3 regions of the Paeniglutamicibacter cryotolerans genome follow, and region 2 is predicted to be linked to each of the others. Evidence: riboswitches for the same ligand, from Rfam matches in the RefSeq annotation. Region 2 holds a riboswitch; each other region holds the start of a gene.
The links. Region 2 has a riboswitch for S-adenosylmethionine ahead of E9229_RS08310 (hypothetical protein). Riboswitches for the same ligand answer to the same signal wherever they lie in the genome.
Positions count from the first base shown of each region.

Region 1: linked by a shared signal. The riboswitch ahead of E9229_RS06590 (acyl-CoA dehydrogenase family protein) and the one ahead of E9229_RS08310 (hypothetical protein) in region 2 are both predicted to bind S-adenosylmethionine.
Region 3: linked by a shared signal. The riboswitch ahead of E9229_RS05150 (flavin reductase family protein) and the one ahead of E9229_RS08310 (hypothetical protein) in region 2 are both predicted to bind S-adenosylmethionine.

Region 1 is NZ_JACHVS010000001.1:1,380,387-1,385,771, forward strand. Features, by position in the region: gene fmdA (formamidase) at 1-577, opposite strand, end outside; gene E9229_RS06580 (FmdB family zinc ribbon protein) at 625-915, opposite strand; gene E9229_RS06585 (AmiS/UreI family transporter) at 990-1,619, opposite strand; SAM riboswitch class I at 1,826-1,922, shown strand; gene E9229_RS06590 (acyl-CoA dehydrogenase family protein) at 2,092-3,267, shown strand; gene E9229_RS06595 (LLM class flavin-dependent oxidoreductase) at 3,385-4,788, shown strand; gene E9229_RS06600 (CoA-binding protein) at 4,836-5,264, shown strand.
Region 2 is NZ_JACHVS010000001.1:1,763,367-1,768,751, forward strand. Features, by position in the region: gene E9229_RS08290 (HNH endonuclease) at 1-386, shown strand, start outside; gene E9229_RS08295 (pyridoxamine 5'-phosphate oxidase family protein) at 540-983, opposite strand; gene E9229_RS08300 (App1 family protein) at 1,069-2,148, shown strand; gene E9229_RS08305 (acyl-CoA thioesterase) at 2,149-2,616, shown strand; gene E9229_RS08310 (hypothetical protein) at 2,586-3,041, opposite strand; SAM riboswitch class IV at 3,055-3,170, opposite strand; gene E9229_RS08315 (histidine phosphatase family protein) at 3,214-3,819, shown strand; gene E9229_RS08320 (siderophore-interacting protein) at 3,936-4,775, shown strand; gene E9229_RS08325 (hypothetical protein) at 4,821-5,105, shown strand; gene E9229_RS20050 (AlkA N-terminal domain-containing protein) at 5,287-5,385, opposite strand, start outside.
Region 3 is NZ_JACHVS010000001.1:1,075,199-1,080,583, reverse strand. Features, by position in the region: gene E9229_RS05180 (potassium channel family protein) at 1-177, opposite strand, end outside; gene E9229_RS05175 (TrkH family potassium uptake protein) at 170-1,534, opposite strand; gene rpsF (30S ribosomal protein S6) at 1,829-2,134, shown strand; gene E9229_RS05165 (single-stranded DNA-binding protein) at 2,178-2,768, shown strand; gene rpsR (30S ribosomal protein S18) at 2,831-3,070, shown strand; gene rplI (50S ribosomal protein L9) at 3,086-3,538, shown strand; SAM riboswitch class IV at 3,703-3,814, shown strand; gene E9229_RS05150 (flavin reductase family protein) at 3,878-4,387, shown strand; gene E9229_RS05145 (DUF1801 domain-containing protein) at 5,266-5,385, opposite strand, start outside.

The DNA of each region.
Region 1 (5,385 bases), 380 kb from region 2:
GGGGCATGCGATGCGGATCGGTGGCAATCAAGTCACCCTCGCGCTTGTTCCACTTCGCCAGCAGCTCCGCCGAGGGTGCGGTGCCCATCAAACCCGGGTGGATGAGGCCCTCGAACCTGACCTCCGGCACGTGCCGCGAGGTCGCGACCTGCCCGGTGAAGTCCCAGATGGCCTTGTAGGCGTCGGGGAACTGGTCGACCAGGAAGCTGCCACCGTTGTTCTTGGAGAAGATGCCGGTGTAGCCCCACCCCTGCCCGGCCAGCGGACCCGAATCCTCTTGCGGGATCGGACCCACATCGAGGATGTCCACTACCAGCAGGTCACCGGGCTTGGCGCCCTCGACGCGGAACGGTCCGGAGAGCTTGTGGACCGTCAGCAGCGGGGCGTCGAGGATGTCCTGGGCGGAGTCGTCGTTGACGATGGCCCCGTCAAACCATTCCCGGCAGTCGACGCGGAACGAATCGCCGGGTTTGACGGTGGCCACCGGCGGGATCTCCGGGTGCCACCGGTTGTGTCCGAGCTTCTCCTGGTCTTCGAACTTCTTGCCTGAATCGAGCGGAAAAAGTACTTCTGGCATGGTATTTCTCCTTAAGTGAACTCGTACTGGTTTTTGTTCTTCGGGCCCTAGGGCCGCGGAAGTTTCTGATGCAGCGGATTGGAGGTGTACCGGGCGGGTGCCTTCATGCCGCTGGAGGGGAGCCTGTTCGAGACCACCTCGGGTTCGTGGGCGCTGCGCTTGGTCGAATCGATCAGCTTGAACTCCGCAGAACCCGCGATCGACAGCTTCGGCGCGCTGATCCTGCGTCTGGACTGCTGCCCGCAGTCGGGACAGTCCAGCGACCCGGGGGCCTGGCTCATCGAAAAGGACGCTTCGAATGCTGTGCCTTCGGGGCAGCGGAATTCGTACAACGGCATGGAGGGCACTCCTGATGTGGGCGCGGACAAATGGTGGAAGGAAACTCGAATGGGTCGAAAGACTGAACGCCCGGTCAGCCGGCCTGGGTCATCGCTGCGGGAGCCGGCGCGTTAAGCGCCGCACGCCGACCCATGACGAAGGCGAAGATCAGGGCCAGCAGGCTCGCGGCGGCCATCCACAAGGCATTGGCCGTGGTGGATTTGAACGCGCCGGAGATCAACAGCAATGCCGGAATCGTGGCGGTGATGTGGGCGACTATCAGGGTGAACCAGCCGGTGGTGATGGCCAGGCTTTCCATATTCAAGCCCAGCAGCAGGAAGAACATGAACCAGAGAACCGCCCAGGTGTACCACATCACGGCGGAAACGGGGTCATCAAAGTGCACCAGCAGGACGCTGCCGATCACTATGGCGCAGACTGCCACGAACAGCGAGAACCAGCCCAGGCCTTCGCCGGGAAGTGAGCACAGCTGATTGAGGCCCACGTACAGGTAGGTGAAGCCAAAGAGGTAAAGCCCCGCTGCGCCAAAGATAATGGCCGGGTCTCCGTTGGCTTGGGAAATGATGATGGTGGGGAAGACCGTCTGCATGGCACCGACGAACAGGTTCATGATCGCGGCTGATTTTCCGGGAACCTTCCCGATGAGCATGAGGCCGTTGATGAAGAGAACGGCGCCAACGTATAGCAATCCGACATTACTCAAGTGAACATCCTTCAAACGCTTATATGGGTTGAGGGGTGGTGCGCCGGCGGACAAGGGAAGATGTCTCTGACCGGATCAATCACTGGCTTCCCATCAAGCTATCCTCAACACTCGGAGAACGTCAATGGGTGCGCGGGAAACGAAAACGACGAAAAAAGACGCGGGACATTCGCCATCGACAGGCCTAAGCGTGTAGACAGGTGTCATTACCATCCAGAGCGGCCGAGAGATCTGGCTCGATGACGCCGCAGCAACCCCAGCCCATTCAATGGGCGGAAGGTGCTCACGCCAGACCGATGGAGAGTGGACCATGGCCCTGGCGCCTGAAACAGTACGTGTACCAGCCGAAATCAATCTCGGGACCTTCGGAGCAGTGGACCTGGACGACCTTGGCGATGCGGTTCCGGCGCGGCACCTGATTAAACTCACCCCGGGCGTTCCCACCGGTTCGCATTACGACGAACTGGCGGCGATCTTCCGCCCGGTCTTCGCCCGCATTGCCGAAGGGGCGCGGGAGCGAGACTCTACCCGGACCCTTCCCTTCGAACAGGTGGGATGGCTGAACAAGGCCCGTTTCGGAGCACTGCGGGTTCCGGCCTCCCGGGGTGGCCACGGCGCCTCGCTGTCCGATGCGTTCCGGCTGCTGATTGAATTGGCCGATGCGGATTCGCAGGTCGCCCACCTGTGGCGCTCGCATATCGGCTTCGCCGAAACGGTGCTGCTGCTGCCCGACGACGAGCTGCGGGATACGTGGTTCGGGCGTTTCGCCGACGGACACATCGTCGGCAATGCCTACACCGAACGCGGCGGAAACACGCTGGGGACCCTCTCAACGAGGCTGGTTTCAGCCGGCGGCCGCTGGCGGGTCACCGGTGAGAAGTACTACTGCACCGGCACCATCTACGCCGATTGGGTGGCGGTTGCGGCCTCCCGCGAGGATGTCCCGGGCCGGCACATCGCCGTAGTGTCGACCCAACATTCCGGGGTGCGGATTTACGATGACTGGGATGGCTTCGGCCAGCAGCTCACCGGCACCGGGACCACGTCCTTCGATGCCGTTCCGGTGGACTCGCTGCTGCCGCAGGACGCAGACGGGGCCCACCCCGAATCCGCGATCTACCAGTTGGTGCTGCTTGCCGTGCAGGCCGGCATCACCCGGGCGGTGCTGCGCGATGCCCGCGAGCAGGTGCAGGTGCGCACCCGCTCCTTCAGCACCGGAAGCGGTGTGGTGCCGCGGCACGATGCCCAGGTGCTGCAGCTCATCGGTGAGATATCTGCCTCCGCTTTCGCCGTGGACGCCACGGTGCTGGCCGCCGTGGCCGAACTCGAATCGGTGCTCGCGGACGAGGCGCTGAACGCGGCCGAGCGTTTTGCCGTCGCCGAGCTCTCGGCCAACCGCGCCCAGACGGCGATCCAGCCGCTGGTCCTGGGCGCCGCATCGAAGCTTTTTGACGGGTTGGGGGCATCGGCCACATCAAGCGCCTGCAACCTGGACCGGCACTGGCGCAATGCCCGAACCGTGGCGACGCACAACCCGGCCATCTACAAGGCGCGCATCGTCGGGGACTACGAGGTCAACGGCACGGCTCCACGCAAGCTGAATTCGGTCGGCAATGCCGGCGCCCGCCACACTTCCACCCGGTTCTGAGCGGGCTCAACCCACCGCACCCACCATCCACCTCGCCATCGGCCCCGCACATCGCGCACGGCGGTCGATCCGCCCAGCCCGGGAATCATTGCCGGGAGCGGAAACCAAAGGAGAACCATGAGCAATTCACCGGCACGCCGACATATCCGCTTCAACGCCTTCGACATGAACTGCGTCGGCCACCAGTCACCCGGGCTGTGGCGCCACCCGCAAGACCGCTCGGCAGACTACACCGACTTGCATTACTGGGCCGACCTGGCCCAGACCCTTGAACGTGGACTGTTCGACGGGATCTTCATCGCCGACGTGCTGGGCAGCTACGACGTGTATGGCGGATCAGCCGCGGCAGCGCTGCGCCAGGGCACCCAGACCCCGGTCAACGATCCCTTCTTGCTGGTCTCCGCGATGGCCCTGGTCACCGAGAACCTGGGCTTCGGGGTCACCGCCGGGACCGCGTATGAGCACCCGTACCCGTTTGCCCGCCGGTTGGCGACACTTGACCATCTGACCCGCGGCCGGGTGGGCTGGAACGTCGTCACCGGGTACCTGCCCTCGGCGGCGCGCAATATGGGCAACGACGACCTGCTCGAGCACGATGAACGCTACGACCACGCGGATGAGTACCTCGAAGTCGTCTACAAGCTGCTTGAGGGCTCGTGGGAAGACGATGCGGTGGTGCGCGACGCGGCCACCGGAGTGTTCACCAACCCGGAAAAGGTCCACCCGATCAACCACGAAGGCAGGTATTTCAAGGTTCCCGGCATCGCCATCACCGAACCCAGCCCACAGCGCACCCCGGTGATCTACCAGGCAGGGGCATCCATGCGAGGCATTGCCTTTGCCGCCGGAAACGCCGAGGCAGTGTTCGTCGGAGCCCCGACCAAGGAAATCCTGAAGTCGACGGTGGCTAGGATCCGCGATGCGGTGCAGGCGACGGGCCGGGACCGTCACGACGTGCGCATCTACACGATGCTCACCATCATTACCGACGCGACCAGCGAATTAGCTGCGGCCAAGCACGAGGAATACCAGTCCTACGCTTCGGAGGAGGGCGCACTGGTGCTGCTCTCGGGCTGGCTGGGCATCGACCTGTCGGCCTACGGCCTGGACGACGAGATCGGTGATGTCGAATCAAACGCGATCAAGTCCGCCGTCGAGTCGTTCAGCAAGCTGCGCAGCGACGATGGAACCCCCTGGACGGTGCGGGACATCGCGGCGTGGGCGGGCATTGGCGGCATGGGACCGCGTGTTGTCGGTTCCGGGGCAGAGGTAGCGCGGGAACTCATCGCCTGGGTGGATGAGACCGATGTCGATGGCTTCAACCTGGCCTATGCCGTGACCCCGGGCAGCTTCGAGGACGTCGTTGAATTCGTGATCCCCGAGCTCCAGGCCTGCGGCGCGTACCCCACCGAATATGCCCCGGGCACGCTGCGCAACAAGTTGTTCGGACGCGGCGATAAGCTGCCCGAAACCCACCGCGGTGCGGCATTTACGACACGGAACCGGCTCGCCTCCCGGTAGCGTTCCGGGGCGCCGCCCGAACGGCTCCGGAGCTGTACCGTTGGGTCATGGACAACCACCTGCCCGGCGGCCACCTCAACGACCGGGAAACCATCAGCCGGCTGCTGACCACGCCCGCACGCTGGGCCGTGGTCGGCCTGTCGAATAACCCGCACCGGGTGGCCATCGGCGTCGCCTCCTTCCTGCAGCAATCACTGGGCATGAGCATCATCCCGGTGTCGCTCAAGGGCGATGACGTCCACGGGGAAAAGGGTTACCGGAAGCTCGCCGATGTCCCCGGACAGATCGACGTGGTCGACTGCTTTGTGAACTCGCAGAAGGTCGGCGCCGTGGTCGACGAGGCAATTGCCGTCGGTGCGCGCGCCGTCTGGCTGCAGTTGGGCGTCGTGGACGAGGCTGCAGCGGCTCGTGCCAAGGCAGCCGGGCTCGAGGTGGTCATGGACACCTGCCCGATGATCGAATACCCGCTCCTCTGACCGTATTTACCCCCTCCACCAGGGTCATCTGAAAAACCACACGTGCTAAACGTGCAACGAAGTTCATGCGTACGCTAGCCACGGCAATCAAAACAAGTTTGGCTCTCCTGACGTAAATGTG
Region 2 (5,385 bases):
CCGACGCCGTCAACGGGGAAGCGGTTGCAGAACGATGGATCCGGCGCCTCTACACCGCTCCGCATGCAGGAGAACTGATCGGAATGGATTCCAGGCGCCGGCTCTTCCCGGCCGGGCTCGCCCGCTTCATCACGGCCCGGGACAGGTGCTGCCGCACCCCGGGCTGCAACGCAAGGATCCGGGACATCGACCACGTGTTCGGCTGGGCCCTGGGCGGGCTGACCACCCAGGCCAACGGCCAGGGCTGTTGCAAGGCGTGCAACTTGACCAAGGAAACCCCCGGCTGGTCCACCATCACCGTGCCCGGGGCGAGGCATGCGGTGGAAACGACCACCCCGACCGGAGCGACTTACCGCTCCACCGCGCCGCCTCCGCCCGGCATATGACATCACCCCAATGGGATCACCGCAATCCGGCATGCATGGCTTCACCCCTGCTTCCCAAGAGAAGCAGGGGTGAAGCCGTCTTTTATGTCTGCTGCTGGAAATCCACGTGGACGCACACGGTCTTCGACAACATAGGGGCCCTGTGAAGAGTGATTAGTTAGTGGCATCCAAAAGTTCAGGCTGAGGGCCAAGACGGAAGTGGCGGCCGGAAATGTCTGCCGGGGTAATGCGGACCCAGGATTCCTTCGTGGTGGGGATCCATGGTGTCACGCCGGAGGCGCGGGCTGCCTCGATATCGGCTTCGAGCTGCAGCACCTCGGCTGTGCCGTGCACCACCACCGACCATGCCTCGTCGGAAAGGATGCCGTCTGCCTCGAATGCCACCTGTGGGTTCACTGTCATGGCAGCGAGCTTTTTGCCCGGGGTGGTGCGCAGGTAGAGGAAGCCGTTAGCGGCCGCGTAGTTCACTGGGAAGATATCGATGCTGCCGGCTGCCGAGGTGGCAAGTCTGCCGTGTGCCGTGTGCTCCAGAAGCTTCCAGGACTGCTCGTTGGTTAAGACGAGGACTGGCTGGTCAGTGTCGTGTTCGATCATCATTTACCTATTGTTCTACATGACGTAGAGAACTGCCAATGGGAGTCGTGAATCCTTCTGTGGGGTATCCACGTGAAAGACTGGGCGCATGCCAGTAGATTACACAGTGCGTCGGGCGCGGCATTTTGCTGCGCGGGTCGAAGATGCCTGGCACGCCCATCGTGAGCGCCGCGCGCGCGAACGCGGGTGGGTCGCCACCATCCTGCCCTATAAGGGTTATGGACTGAGCTCGGAAGCGGATGGTTGGATTCGCATCTTCTCCCGGGTGGTCATGGCACGTCCCGGTGTCTTTGAAGACGGCCAGCACAGGGCGAAGGTCATTGCCGACGGGGTGCGGGGGTGGCGCAACTTCATCTCCCCGCCGGTCGCCGGCGGCAAGGTCCGCGTGGAAGTGGGCGGGAGCCGCTATGACGTTGCTGCGGATCGTGGAGGAGTGCTCGATGTCCGCGTCGCAGCAAGTCTTTCCCCGGGGTGGCATCGAGTGACGCTGTCCACCGAGGGGTCGGCGCCCGTGACGTCCCAGGTTTTCATGGTCGATTCACATGCCGACTTCGGCATGCTCTCCGACGTGGATGACACTGTGGTTGTCACTGCACTGCCGCGCCCGCTTCTTGCCGCCTGGAATTCCTTCGTGCTCTCCGAGCATGCCCGTGTGGCCACCCCCGGCATGGCTGTGATGATGGAACGGGTGATGCGTTCGCGTCCCGGAGCGCCAACGCTCTACCTTTCCACCGGGGCCTGGAATGTTGCCCAGACGCTCACCCGATTCCTCTCGCGCAACCTGTATCCAGAAGGCGCTCTGCTGTTGACCGACTGGGGTCCGACGGAGGTTCGCTGGTTCCGCTCCGGCATGCAGCACAAGGCAGATCAGCTGCGGCGTTTAGCCGTCGAGTTCCCCGGCATTAAATGGTTGCTGATCGGTGATGACGGGCAACACGATCCCGTTTTGTATGCCGAGTTCGCGCGACGTTACCCCGGGCATGTGCTGGCCATCGTGATCCGGCAGCTGACCCCGTCGGAGGCGGTGCTTGCCGGTGGCCGTACCCTGGGCCTGCTGAATTCGACCCCCGGTGTTCCGTGGGTCTATGAGCCCGATGGCTCGCGTATCGCTGCCCAGCTCGAACGCCTGGGGATCATCGAAAACGAAACAACGATAGGGGCGGACTAAATGGAAGGCCAACGGATCCGCGTTGCCGTACCCATGCGCTGGGGAGACATGGACGCCTATGGGCACATCAACAACGTGAACCTCGTGCGGATGATGGAAGAGGCCCGCATTGCCGGTTTCGGAGTCCCGGGCGGGACCGGTAAGCCGGGTATGGATCCGATGGTCGACCTGTTTTCCACTGTCCCCGATGGTACCCAGATCCTAGTCGTCGAGCACCGCGTGCGTTACCTCAAGCCGCTTGACTACCGCAATGTCCCGGCTCAGGTCGATGTGTGGATTGGCGCGATGAAACCGGCCAGCTTCGACATCTGCTATGAATTCCACGACCCGGTAGACGGCGGTATCTGCGTGAAGGCGGCCACGACACTTGCCTTCTTCTCCGTTGCCGACCAGCGGCTCTTGCGGCTGAGCCCCGAGCATCGCGCCGAACTGGCCCGCTATGCCGAAGAGCCGGTGTTCCGCTCGTAGTAGGGCAGTCCAAAAGCCCCTATGACCGACGCGAAATCGGCGGCCAGCTCCGGTTCGTGATCCAATGTGCAGGAATTCAGGGTGCTGGCAGTCATGCTGAAGTACCTGTAGCCAGCGCGGATCCGTGGATTATTCAGGACGCCGAGGATGCCCGCTTCCGGATTCCAGGTGACCTTGCCGGGTAGTCCGCCAGTGACCCGGATGAGTTCGATCAATGGCAACGGGTCGTGGACCGTGTAATGGCTGGAACCCTGGGTAGTGCGAATGTTGATGGGTTCTACCGGAGTCCCGCAGGAAACGAACGCGAGCTTCCATGCTGCGGCATCGGCCCGGGCAGTGCTCAACCGTTCCGGGCTGATCCCGTGCCCGGGATCGAAGGAAACGCAGGGAGTGGCAAGGTGGGGAAGTGTGTGTCCGGTGGTCATTGCCGGTCCTTTCGGATCGCTCTTGCGCGGCGCGTTTGCGCCGGGCCGCTTCGTCATCCGAGCCACCCGTGAGTCGTGGGGTTGGCCTGCGATCGGGTCGGAGCCCGTTCATGATCGCTTGTCGTGAAGCAGTACCAGTCTAACTGAAATCGGAATGTGATTAGCATGGGGCATGAAGCTGCTGATGATCAGGCACGGACAGACGCCCTCCAATGTCATGGGAGCGTTGGATACTGCGGCGCCGGGGGCACCGTTGGACGAGACGGGGCTGCTTCAGGCCGCCGGCCTGGTGAATCGGCTGGAGAACGAGGAGGTCGGCTCGCTCTATGCCTCACCGCTGATCCGGGCCCGGATGACTGCCGAGCCGCTGGCAACTACTAGGAAGCTGGCGCTCAATGAGCGTGACGGGTTGCGCGAGCTGGCGGCGGGGGAGCTGGAAATGCGTAACGACAAGGAATCGCTGCTCGCTTATTACTCGGTGTTCATGCGTTGGCTCACCGGGGATCTTGCGGCCCGCCTGCCGGGTGGGGAATCAGGCAGTGCGGCTCTCCGGCGGTTCACCTCGGTGATCGAGGAATTGGAGGCCCAGGATCCGGGCGCGGCCACCGTGGTCAGTCACGGTGCCATGCTCATGGTCTGGACCCGGGCCATGGCGAGCAACGTCTCGCTGGATTTCATCCGGACCGCGCCCCTGTCCAACGCCGGGGTGCTTGCGCTGGAGGGTTCGATGTCCAAGGGCTGGGTCGTGAGCAGCTGGGACGGAACCAAGCTGGACTGACATCCCCAACGGTTGTGTGCTTCACGGGTTTGCATCGACTGCTTGCATCGGCTTGGATTAAGGCATCGCCATGTGGCCTAATGCAGTGTGGCACCCGAGTGAAAGAGCGTGCATTCGTGAGTGTTGGAACAACGGCCAAGGCCGTGCGTCCGCAGGTGGTCCTCGAGGTCTTGGCCCGGGAACAACTCAGCGAGCACATGGTGCGGTTGACCTTCGGTGGTCCGGGATTCGCTGACCTCCGGGACAAGCCAGCGACTGACCGCTACGTCAAGATCCTTTTCGCGAAGCCCGAGCTCGGGCTCGTTCCGCCCTTTGACCTTGATGCGCTTCGCGAGCAGCTGGCTCCGGAGGACTTCCCAGTGCGCCGTACCTATACGTTGCGCCACGTCGATCCGGAGGCTGGAACGCTGCAGATCGACTTCGTGGTGCACGGGGATCAGGGAATAGCGGGTCCGTGGGCTCAGAATGCCGAGCTGGGCGACCTGCTCTGTTTCTCCGGTCCCGGGGGGATGTACACGCCGGACCCGTCCTACGACTGGCACCTGCTCGCGGGCGATGACACTGCCATTCCCGCCATCGCCGAGGCGATCGAGGCAATGGCACCCGAGACGATCGGTCGCGTCTATATTGAAGTTTCGGGGCCCGGCGACGAGATCGAGCTGGGCGCCCCCGCCGGGGTATCTGTGCAGTGGATCCACCGAGGTGGGCCGTTTACCCCGGATTGCACGATGCTCGCTGACGAAATCCGCTCCGGGGATTGGCTGGAAGGAAACGTCAAGGTCTTCGTCCATGGGGAACGCGAGGTCATGAAGTCGCTGCGCGGCTACTTCACCGAGGACCGCCAAGTGGATCGTCGGGAACTATCGCTCTCCGCCTACTGGGCCTTCGGCCGGGCCGAGGAGACGTTCCAGGCCGAAAAGAAGACGGACATCGGGAAGATCTTCCCCGAGGCCTGAGCCTTGATACTTCTGGCATGACATGCGGAAAGTCGGCACTTTCGAATGGATACCATCCGTTCGAAAGGGCCGGCTTTCCTGGTTCCGGAATACTACTGGCTGATGACGGTGATCGTCAGCGTCGAGGCGTACTGCCCGGGGGAGGTGCCCGTTGGGATGAGTAGGCTCAGCCCGGCCCTGACGGTGGCGCTGCCCTCGGCGTTCATGTGTGCCAAGGTCCGGGATTCGGACGGCTTCCACCGCGGGGCCCGTAGTGAGGGTGATGCCGGAGGAAATGACGGCATGCGGACTCCAGCCCAGGGCACCGCCGGCAAAGCTGCCGGTGCCTGAGCTGGAAGCCGAAGCCCTGCCATTGATGGTCCAACCGCCGGAAAGTGGGCGGGTGTCGGCAACGGTGATGGACGGAAGTGCGCCCTTGGCGGTGCACCTGGCCGGTGTGCTGGTGGCGGTTCCAGTGGCGTTCTGGCACTTGTTACCCCAAGTGGCTGGAACCTCGCCCTCGGTGACGGACTTAAGGATTGAGGCGTTTCCGGCTTCCGACTCGTAGAAGTCGTCTGATTCCGTCCATGCCCGACTGGAGTCGGAGTTCCCTGCTGTTCCGGCGGAGAAT
Region 3 (5,385 bases), 690 kb from region 2:
GCCGTTATACGACTGCACGATGTCCTCGTCGAGGTCGATGCCCAGCACCTCGGTGCCGGCAGCGACCAACTCCAGCGCCAGGGCACCGCCGAAGCGGCCGAGGCCGAGCACCACCACCGAGTCTGCCTCGGTGATGCGTTCAATGGATTTGGGTGAAAACAGCGGATGCCTAGCCAATGAGTGGCCTCTCTTTCGGGAATTCATAGAGCAGTTGACGTGAACGCAGGGCCAGTGCGGAAGCCAGCGTGACCGGCCCCAACCGCCCGACAAACATCAGCAGGACCAACAGCAGCTGGCCGGCTGGAGGCAGTGCGGCGGTGATTCCGGTGGAGAGCCCCACCGTCGCAAAGGCAGAGATGGTCTCGAAGAGCAGGGCATCGAAGCTGAAATCGGTGATCAGCATCAGCGTCATCGTCGAACCCACGACCAATGCGACGGCCAGCAACACGATGGTGATCGCCTGGCGGTGTACCGACCGGGAGAGGCGCTTACCAAAGACATTGACAGCGGTACCGCCCCGGATCTCGGTGAGCAGGATGAAGAACAGCACGGCGAACGTGGTGATCTTCAATCCGCCCGCGGTTCCAGCTGGCCCGCCGCCGATGAACATCAGAATGTCCATGCCGAGCCAGGTAGCCGGGTCCATCTGACTCAGATCGACGGAGTTGAAGCCAGCGGTGCGGGTCATCACCGACTGGAAGAACCCGGCCAGCAGCTTGTCAGCCGATGACAGCCGGCCTAGCGTCCCGGGGTTGTCCCACTCCAGCGCCGTGATGAATGCTGTCCCCGTGGTGAGCAGGATCGCGGTACCGGAGAGCACCAGCTTGGTGTTCATCGTCCAGTGCAGCGGCTTGCGGTATTGGCGGTGCAGTTCGAAGAGCACCGGGAAGCCCAGTCCGCCGACGATGATGGCGGCGGCAATGGGCAGGCAGATCCACGGATCTCCGACAAAACCCATCAGATTGTCGCTGAAGAGCGCGAAGCCGGCGTTGTTGAAGGCGGACACCGAGTGGAAGACCCCCTGCCAGAGGGCATGCCAGGGTGAGGATCCATAGCCGAAGCCGAAACGAAGCGCCAGCAGCGCTGCAACGATGAGTTCAACCACGATGGTGGTCTTCAGTACCCCGAGCAACACGGAGCGGACGTCACCGAAACCGCGGCTCTTGGTCTCCGTGGCCGCAGAGATTCGGGACTTCAGCCCCAGCCGGCGGGCCATCAGCACGGCCAGCAGCGAGGCGAAGGACATGATGCCGAATCCACCCAGCTGGATCATCAACAGGATTGCTACCTGGCCGAACGGCGTCCAGTAGGTGGCCGTGTCGACGACCGCCAGCCCGGTGACGCACACCGCAGAGGTCGCGGTGAAAAGCGCTGACAGGAAATCGGCGCCCCCGGGTCCCACCTTGGAAATCGGCAGCATCAGCAGCGTCGTCCCGAGCAAGATCGCCGTACCGAAGCCCAGGGCTATGGCCTGGGCCGGGTGGCGAGGAAGAAGGGCTCTGCCTAGGGCCCGGGGGAGTGCTGCTGCGTGCATGATTCCCAGCGTAGGGCCTTGCCGCAGCACATGTTTCGTTTTCGTGCATTCGAGGGTGGTGCCGCGCGGCGTCATGCGGGCCGGCGGATCTCACAATAATCACCCGGGGTGGGTGCGGTGGGTGTGATTCTGCACGCGATCGGGCCCCGACGGTCCCGGGCGGACCCGGAATCCGTTAGGATGAACAAGGCTGTTTCTGTCGTGCCCACATCCGGGCGTGCCGGGACAGCCATCGCAAAGAACCTCCTGTTGCGGAACTACCGCGACCGTTTAGCCCAAAGGAGGTGGGTTCACATGCGCGCATATGAATTGATGGTGCTCCTCGACCCCGAGGTCGACGAACGCACCGTTGAACCGACCATCGGCAAGTTCCTGGACGTTGTCCGTAACGATGGTGGAACCATCGAAAACGTTGACATCTGGGGCCGTCGCCGCCTGGCCTACGACATTCAGAAGAAGTCGGAAGCCATCTACGTAGTGGTTAACTTCACCGCTACCCCCGCTACTTCCGCGGAACTTGATCGCCAGCTGAGCCTCAATGAGACCATCCTGCGCACCAAGATCACCCGTCCGGAAGAGCAGAAGGTCGTCGCAGAGTAATCTGCGTCGTTCCCTTGTAAGAACAGAACAGTAGGAGGCTTCCATGGCAGGCGAGACCGTCATTACGGTTATCGGTAATCTCACCGGTGACCCAGAACTACGTTTCACCCCGTCCGGGTCGGCAGTGGCGAACTTCACCATTGCTTCGACCCCGCGGACCTTCGACCGCCAGTCCAATGAGTGGAAGGACGGCGACACGCTGTTCCTCCGTGCATCGGTGTGGCGCGAGGCTGCCGAAAACGTCGCTGAGACGTTGACCAAGGGCATGCGAGTCGTTGCCCAGGGTCGCCTCAAGTCGCGTTCATACGAAACAAAAGAAGGCGAAAAGCGTACCGTTACCGAGCTAGAGGTCGATGAAATCGGCCCGTCGCTGCGGTACGCATCTGCCAAGGTCACCCGCACCCAGCGCTCCGGCGGTGGCGGCGGAGGCTTCGGCGGCGGAAATGCCGGCGGCAACGCTGGCGGGTTCGGTGGCGGCAACGCCGGCGGCAACCCTGGTTTCGGTGGCGGCAACGCCGGCGGATCCGGCGGTGGCAACTGGAATGCGCCTGCAGCCGATCCCTGGGGTGCTCCTGCCGGAGGAAACAACGGCGGATGGGGCAGCAACCCCGGTTCCGACGAACCGCCCTTCTAACCAAAATATTCACCATCCCGCAGAGTTCCTCTGCGGGCTCCACAAGATAAAGGAGCTCCACGATGGCTAAGGCTGAACTCCGTAAGCCCAAACCAAAGTCCAACCCCTTGAAGGCCGCTGACGTTACCGTCATCGACTACAAGGACGTAGCATTGCTGCGCAAGTTCATCTCTGACCGCGGAAAGATCCGTGCCCGTCGCGTCACCGGTGTCTCCGTTCAGGAACAGCGCAAGATTGCACAGGCCATCAAGAACGCGCGTGAGGTTGCTCTGCTTCCTTACTCCGGCGCTGGCCGCGGCTAAGGGAAGGTAAACAACATGGCAAAGCTCATTCTGACCCACGAAGTCACCGGCCTTGGTGCCGCAGGCGACATCGTCGAGGTGAAGAACGGTTACTCACGTAACTTCCTTCTGCCGCGCGGTTTCGCAATCACCTGGAGCAAGGGTGGTGAGAAGCAGGTGGAGTCGATCAAGGCAGCACGTGCAGCTCAGGCCGTTGCTTCCCTGGAAGATGCTCAGGCACTTGCTGCTTCGCTGTCCTCCAAGTCGGTTAAGATCGCCGTCAAGGCCGGCGCAACCGGCCGCCTCTTCGGCACTGTAAAGACCGAAGACATCGCGAAGGCATTCGAGGCCGCTGGCCTCGGAAACGTCGACAAGCGCAAGGTCGAGATCAACGACCACATCAAGTCGATCGGCAGCTACACCGCTACCGTTCGCCTGCACGAGAACGTCGCTGCGACCCTCAACCTGCAGATCGTCGCCGCCAAGTAGTATTTGGGCACGATGGCCCCGACCGCTTGCGGCCGAGACCGGTGAGACCCCGCATTTTTGCGGGGTCTCGCTTTTTTAACGGGAAGCCAGCAGATCGAAGCGTGAGGACACAATGCGCCACAGCCTTTGACTGATGTGGGCCGGCTCTCCTACCGTGGGTAGTGAATCAAGAGCGTCAACGAACAGCCCTGGCTTGTTGGCCGGCAACCCTCTCACGGTAGTGGGGTGCTCCAGGTGAGGATTCGGCCCCCGGAAAACCGGCGGCAAGTACCGCACGCCGTAAGGGGTGGCCATGTTCGGCACCCTCCATCCGGTGGGCCGACTGACAAGGAAACGCCCATGTCCCTGAACCGGGAACTCGACCAGGAATCCCTGCGACACGCCTTCTCCCAGCACCCCTCGGGCGTTGCCGCGCTCTGCGCCATCATCGATGGAGAACCGCAAGGCATCATCGCCTCGACCTTTACCGTCGGCGTCTCCATGGATCCACCGCTGGTGATGTTCGCGGTGCAGAATACGTCCAAGACCTGGCCGGTCGTGCGTCAGGCTGGCCGTATCGGGGTCTCGATCCTGGGTGCGGGACACGACCTGGCATGCCGCCAGATCGCCTCCAAGGCCGGGGACCGCTTTGCCGACCTGCGTCTGGACTCGACGGACGAAGGCTCCCTGTTCCTGCAGGACGCCAGCCTGTGGCTGGACTGCTCGGTGGAGCAGGAGGTCCCGGCCGGTGACCACCAGGTGGTGCTGCTGCGGGTGCATGGATTCTCCACGCTGGAGGAGGCCAACGACCCACTGGTCTTCCACGGCTCGGCGTTCCGCCGTTTGGAAGCGCAGGCCCTGGCCTCCTAGCGGCGGCTAACGCCCTTCCCCGCGTCCATCGACCGCTCGGCCCTCCGCAATCCTCTGACCAAGCATGAGCTGGGCACCTTGGACTGAACGGCCCCCTGTGGCGTGTGCCATGGTCATCAAGGATTCTTCTGGAGTAGCGTGACGGAAACTTCAGTTCGTGTCACGGGGGCAGATGCATGCCGTCAGAAGCGAGAGGGGGGGCGATGGAGCGTCATCGATGCGATCCCGTTCCCCGGGGCCGTCGTGGGCCGTAGTTTTTGCGGCAGGCAGCGGTTTCTTGCTTGCCAGATGCAACGCCGGGTCTCCGCCGCAGGCCAGCGCGACAGATTCCACGCAGTCCGCCGTGCCGATCTCCACGCCGGACCCGGCATCTGGCGTCTCGCCAGGGATCGGGACGCCGAAGGGTGGCCGGGAATCTTTGAAGAGGCCTGAAGGATCAGGGGAAACGGCACTTGGCGACGCTCCTGGAGAGGTGATCGGAGTGGAGTTCATTCGAGTTGGCCGCATCTGGAATGCCACGTTGCAGCGTGAAGGTGGCCCTGGGCATGAATTAGTTGGGAGAGCGGCGGCGCGAAGGTGCTGTCGGGCCCTTAACCGGACCGGTTGCTGGCCACACCATAGGCGGTGCCATCGTGCGGACGTCGACTATGCCCAGACGGCCACGACCGCGAATGCGTTTGTCCAGCGGGTAGCGGCCTTGAGCTGGGAGTCGGTTCAACGCCCGGCACTCCGGCTGGGAGGCTCAGGTTAATGAAGGCAAGAAAGGCAGCGAGGACTACGTTGGCGCCATCTCTGCAGCGGCCAGGCGCAACATGACTGACACCCAAGGCGCGTGTCGGGCGTTCATCCTCTGGGGAACTACGAGACGAGACGTCCCCTTACGTGGAGCCATGCTCCTTTTTCATGTGTTGATATCCGTGTTCCATCAGCTTGCGTAGGGCGTCAATATCGACATCGGCGAGTTTGTTCACGTACAGGCAGGAGGCCCCGCGTCGGCT